2 regions of the Mesorhizobium sp. 1B3 genome follow, and region 1 is predicted to be linked to the other one. Evidence: riboswitches for the same ligand, from Rfam matches in the RefSeq annotation. Region 1 holds a riboswitch; the other holds the start of a gene.
What was found. A riboswitch is a leader RNA that binds a small molecule or an ion and turns the genes downstream of it on or off. The one in region 1 is predicted to bind cobalamin.
Positions count from the first base shown of each region.

Region 2: it holds a riboswitch for cobalamin, as region 1 does, so the genes downstream of both, ACCO56_RS00930 (CbtB domain-containing protein) here and ACCO56_RS29160 (TonB-dependent receptor) in region 1, are expected to answer to the same signal.

Region 1 covers NZ_JBJHDO010000015.1:116,861-119,767, reverse strand. Annotated here, with positions in the region: gene ACCO56_RS29160 (TonB-dependent receptor) at 1-1,718, opposite strand, end outside; cobalamin riboswitch at 1,710-1,912, opposite strand; gene ACCO56_RS29155 (hypothetical protein) at 2,018-2,317, opposite strand; gene ACCO56_RS29150 (cupin domain-containing protein) at 2,664-2,907, shown strand, end outside.
Region 2 covers NZ_JBJHDO010000001.1:200,015-202,921, forward strand. Annotated here, with positions in the region: gene cobW (cobalamin biosynthesis protein CobW) at 1-788, opposite strand, end outside; gene ACCO56_RS00925 (DUF1636 family protein) at 785-1,315, opposite strand; cobalamin riboswitch at 1,351-1,553, opposite strand; cobalamin riboswitch at 1,615-1,806, shown strand; gene ACCO56_RS00930 (CbtB domain-containing protein) at 1,842-2,021, shown strand; gene ACCO56_RS00935 (CbtA family protein) at 2,037-2,768, shown strand; gene cobU (bifunctional adenosylcobinamide kinase/adenosylcobinamide-phosphate guanylyltransferase) at 2,761-2,907, shown strand, end outside.

The DNA of each region.
Region 1 (2,907 bases):
TTGCCGATCGGCTCGGCCGCCCTCGAATATTGAGCGTAAAGCGCCATGTCCGGCAGCGGGTTGTAGACAGCGCCGATCCGCCAATTCAGCGAATCGTAAGTGCGCTCGAAGCCTGCTCCGGTCTGGGGGTCGGTGCGGGTCACCTGAGGGCTGTCGTAACGCAGCCCGCCGACGAGCGACCATCGATCGGTCATGGCCAGCCTGTTGTCGGCGAACAGTGAGTACTGCCACACGGTGCTGCGATTGCTCGTGACGAACTTGTCGGGCCCAATGAAGTGGCCGGGGTCGAAATCGAGAGCCGTCACCGTCGACTGGCCGGGATAGGGCGAATTGTTGGTGTTGGCGAAGCTGATCCGGTTGACGTCGAAGCCTACCAGCGTGCTGTTGTCCATGCCGGCGATGGTGCTGTCGAAGGAAGCGTCGGTGCGGTTGCCGTACTGCTCGTAATCGTGACGGATAGCGATGTAGCTGCTGCGCAACACGTCGTCGGTCGCCGACCTGTGGCGATAGGTTTCCACGTTCCGCCATTGGCGATCGCTCGACACCCGATAGGTCGTACTACGGAGGGTGAAGTTCTCGGTCGGGGTCCACTCTGCCCTGACTTGGGTGAAGTTGTCCTGGAACCGATTCAGCGCATCGGCGACGTTGTAGTTTTGCTTGCGCAGGCGTTCGTCCAGCCTTCCATCGACCAGCGGCGTGCCGAAATATCCCACCGGCTCCGCGTAGCCGTAGTCGTGAGAGAAGGTGAGATTGAAATCGTCGCTCACCTGCCAGAGCGCGCTGCCCGCGAAAGCAAGGCTGGAAGCGTCGCCTCGTTCCAGCCATCCTTCCGTATCTCTCGCGCTGATGTCAAAGCTGTAGGCGAGACTGTCGTTGATCGGGCCAGCGCTGCCGAGGGCAAGGCCTCTCCTGCCATCGGTGCCGACCGTGGCCATGATCTCGTTGCGTCGCCCCTCGGTCAGCGGCTTCTTGGGGATGACGTTCACCGCCCCGCCGATTGCGCCTTCGCCATAGAGAACGGAGGCCGGCCCGTGCAGGATTTCGATGCGGTCGACGGTCCAGGTGTCGAAGGGAAAAGTGATGGTGCCAGAGCCGGGATAGATGCGGGTGCCGTCGTAAAGCCGGGCGACGGCTCCCAGCCCGGTGAAGCCGCGCATGCCGAGCGATGTGCCGCCATTGCCGGGCGCGCCGAGGAAAGTGATCCCGGTGCCGTTGCGCGCGATGGCCTCGTTGACATTGGTCTGGACGCGGTCGCGGATCGTTTCGCCGTCGATGATCTCGACGCTGGCCGGCGTTTCCAAAGGCGTCAGTTCGAGGCGGCTGCCGGCCTGCGACCGCGTCTCGAGGTTGGGTCCCGGCCCTGGCCGATCGCCCTTGCCGGTGACCTTGATTGCGTCCAGTTCGAGTTCTGTCGTCCGAGCGGCGGGCCGCGGCGGGTCGTCGCTCCGTGCGTCCAGCGCATGTGCGCCGGCCGTTGCCAGCGCGGCCATGACGAAAGTACTCCCGAATAGCAGGGATGGCCGGTTTTGCGGAGGAGTCGGATCGAAATTCGGAACGGACGGGTGCGGCGTGCGCTCGGCACGGATTTTGAAGAACAAGGCGGAATGCTCCAGCGGTACGTTGCACGTCACCGCGATCAGCACCGCCTTTGCCGCCTCGAGAGCAGCCAGGGATCGGCTCCACCAGGACACCCCGCCCGGCGTGGTCGCGCATGACAACGGCCGACGGCAGGTCTCCTGACTCGCGGATCATCGCTTCCCGTCGCCTTCCCGGGACCGCGGGCCCAGTGGCATGTGGACGGAAAACTAACCGCTTACAGTTGCGGGGGCAGTCACGGCATTGGGCGCTGGGGGCGTCCGCACCGTGTTCCCTTTTGATTCCCTTGCGGGAAACCGTCGTGCTCTTGTTAGTGGGCACGCTGTGGTTGCGTCAAGCCGAGAGATTCTTTGATCGTGAAGTTCTGGCGAGAATGAGCCGGAGAAGCGGGTCGCGGATTAGCGCCGCGCGGCCGCGGTCCCTACACCTTGCTGCTGGAAACAGCCATCAGGCCGAAAGTCAGGAACACCACGGGCAGCGAAATCCAGTCGAGCAGCATATGCAGCCTGATCCAGGATTGCGGGCTGTCGAGCCAGGCTCCGAACGCCGCGGCACCGTTGCTCATCGGATCGGGCCCCAGCATTTGCAGCGCGTCGACGACAGAGAACGACAGCCATATGCCGGCCCTGACCGACCAGAAGCACTGCAATCCGAGCAGGCTTGCGCCGATCAGCATGAAGGTCAATCCGGAAAGTATTCCCTTCTCTGCGCTCGCTGGCATATTTCCATCCCCTCTTCTTCCATAGTCAGGCTACTTTGGTGATCCGTCAACAAAAAAGAATAGCTCTAGAACATATGATCTAGGCGATCGCTACGGATTTTACTCAACCAAGAATAGATCGTGTCCTTAACTTACTCATGGAGGGCCGATGATTTGCGGCGTCACCGCTGGGGCGGCGGCCTGCCAGTCTCGCAATTCTCCCGCGGTGAGCCTCGACCCGGGCGCAAGGGAGCAAAGGCGGCCGAGCTCTCGGATGGCTGAAAAATCAGCCGCATCCGTCTGTGTTGTGTCCCCGCCTTCGGCTCAATAGTATGTCCTGGCAAACAGATTAAGCAGGAGATTCTGGGTGACGGGCGAGCGGGAAGGCGTGTTCGATGTCGGCGCGAGATTGCGCGCCATACGCGTGGCCGCCGGGCTCTCGCAGCGCCAGGTCGCCCAGCGAGCGGGCGTGCCGCATGCGCAGATCTCCGTGGTCGAGCAGAACAAGTCCAGCCCCTCGGTTGCGACCTTGCGCAGGATTCTCGGTGGTCTCAACATCAGCATGGCCGATTTCTTCGAGGAGGACCGCGCCACTCCGGAAGGGCCATTCT
Region 2 (2,907 bases), on a different contig from region 1:
GCCGGAAGATCGACGACGAAAGTATCGAAGTCGTCATGATCATGGTCGAGTTCGTCGTCATGATGGGTCTTGCGATTCTCTATGTCGTCTTCCACCGCCAGGCCGAGGCCGAGCAGGATGGACGGATCGACCTTGCCATGGGTCGAAGGCACGATCTTGACCGCGCGCGACAGATGTTCCTCGACCAGCGCGCTCGCGCGGGCGGCTGCATCGGTATCGAGCAGATCGCTTTTCGACAGGATGACCAGATCGGCGCACGCCACCTGATCCTCGAACACTTCCTCGACAGGGTCCTCATGATCGAGCGAATCATCGGCCGCGCGCTGCGCCTGGAGGGCGTCCATGTCGGAGGCGACGCGGCCTTCCGCGAGCGCCGGCCCATCCACCACGGCGACAACGCCGTCGACCGTGACGCGTCCCTTGATGGCGGGCCACTGGAAGGCCTGCACCAGCGGCTTTGGCAAAGCCAAGCCCGACGTCTCGATCAGAATGTGGTCGACCTTTGGCGAACGGGAAAGGATCTGGTCGAGGGCAGGAACGAAATCGTCGGCGACGGTGCAGCAGATGCAGCCATTGGCCAGTTCGACGACATTCTCCTCGGGGCAGGCCTCGATGCCGCAGCCCCTGAGGATCTCGCCGTCTATGCCGACATCGCCGAATTCATTGACGATGATGGCGAGGCGCTTGCCGTTGGCGTTCTCCAGCATGTGCCGGATGAGCGTGGTCTTGCCCGCACCGAGGAAACCGGTGACGACGGTGCAGGGGACGCGATCGGCGGAAGCGGTCATGGATTGTCCTTAAGGGTTCTCGGAACGCCGGGCGTCGCATCGGGCGCACGGCGCTCCATCTCTTTGGTTTGGCCGCATTTGTGCGACGCCATGTGATCCCACATGGCTGCAAAATGCTCCGGGGGAGGGATGCGGGCGACGAGCCCGCGTTTCAGACAATCGGGCCGCCCGCGCCAGGGCATCAGCCCGTCCGTCGATTGCTGGAAGAGCTTCGCGCCGGCAATCAGATCGTGGGCGGCGTCGGTGCCGAGATCGCCAAAGACGTAGCTCCAGGCGCCTTGCTTGATGAAGGCTGCGGAGAGCCTTCTCTTGCAATTGCCCAGGCATTCGGCCTGCTCGACGCGGACATCCGGGAAGGTGTTCGCTTCCCGCGTCGCTGCGCCCAGCAATTCGCCTGGACGGGGGCGAGCATCGGAACCGGAGGCGTCGCGGCAGGAACTGCACACGACGATCGTCACGACCGATACCGCCGAGGTCGATGCCTCGACGCACGGATCACCGACGGCAATTGTTTCGTCGAACTCCAAACCGCGCTCCTTGCCCGGGACACCCGCCAGGCTTTCAGGATTGATCAGGGACGGCAGGTCTCCTGGCTCACGGGTCCCAGCTCTCGCGCCGCCTTCCCGGTGTAACCCAGTGGCAATCGGCCGAAAGCTCGCCGCTTACAGTTGCGGGGACAGCTGCGGATTCGGGACAAGAACCCTCACCGCATTCCCTCTTAGCTCCTCTCATTGCTCAGAGGAGACCGTCGCGGAGTTTGTAGGCCGCGTCGCATCCGGCTGTCAACGCGTCGGAAATATGGTTTGCCGGAATGACGATTTCGGTTAAGACTGCCTGTATCGACGGTTCCCTTCGGGGAATGAAGAGGGAATGCGGTGAGGGATTTCCCAAATCCGCGGCTGCCCCCGCAACTGTGAGCGGCGAGCTTCTCCCGACAGCCACTGGGCATCGAGCCCGGGAAGGCGGGATGAAGCGCCGAGCCGTGAGCCAGGAGACCTGCCGTCGACGTAAGGAACGTTCGCGGCCCTCGGGTGGAGGGCGAAAGGATTGAGAATGAACACGGTTTCCACGTCTCTCGGTGCGTCCGTCTCCGCGCAGTCGCGTTATCTGCAGCTCGCGCTGGCCGGGTTGCTCGGCATCTTCGTCGTCGGCTTTCTGGGTTTCTCCCACATGGAGGCCGTCCACAATGCCGCCCACGACTATCGCCATTCCATGGCTTTTCCCTGCCACTAAGAGCGGAACTCCATCATGACCGTGTTTCGCAACGTCGTGTTCGTCGCGGCGCTGGCGGGGCTTGTCGCGGGTGTCGTTCTCGCGGCTCTGCAAGCCTACGCCACCGTGCCGCTCATCCTTCAGGCTGAAACCTATGAGGCTGCCGGCGACAGTGCCGGCCACGATCATGGAGACCACTCCGCGGCCGGACATGCTCATGACCATGGCGAAGAGGCTTGGGCGCCGGCAGACGGCTTCGAGCGTTTCGCCTACAATGTCGGGGCCAATATCGTCAGCGGCATAGGCTTCGCTTTGATCCTGATCGTCGCCTCGGAACTCGCTGGGGGCATTGCCGGGTGGCGTCAGGGCTTGTTCTGGGGCTTCGCCGGCTTTGCCGTCTTCACGTTGGCGCCCGGCCTCGGTCTGCCGCCGGAGCTGCCGGCCATGCCTGCCGCCGATCTATTCGACCGCCAGGTCTGGTGGGTCGCCACCGTTGTCGCGACCGCGATCGGGCTCGCTCTGATTGCGTTTCGACGTTCCCCGGTATTTGCGCTGGTGGGCGTGGCCCTGATCGTTGCGCCGCATATTGTCGGGGCGCCGCAGCCGGCGAGCCATGATTCGCCGGTGCCGGCCGATCTGCATCATTCCTTCGTCGTGGCGACCACGGTCACCAACCTGCTCTTCTGGCTTGTCCTCGGCGCTGTCGCCGGCGCGGTCCGCTGCAGGGTCGGCGGTGAAGAGGCAGAGCTAAGTGGTCGCCTTGCCTGAGAAGGGCAGCTTGACCCTCCTTCTCGGCGGGGCTCGCTCGGGCAAGAGCAGTCACGCCGAAAGCCTGGTCACAGCCCTGCCGCCGCCATGGACCTATGTGGCGACGGCTCAGGCCTTCGATGCGGAAATGGAGGAACGG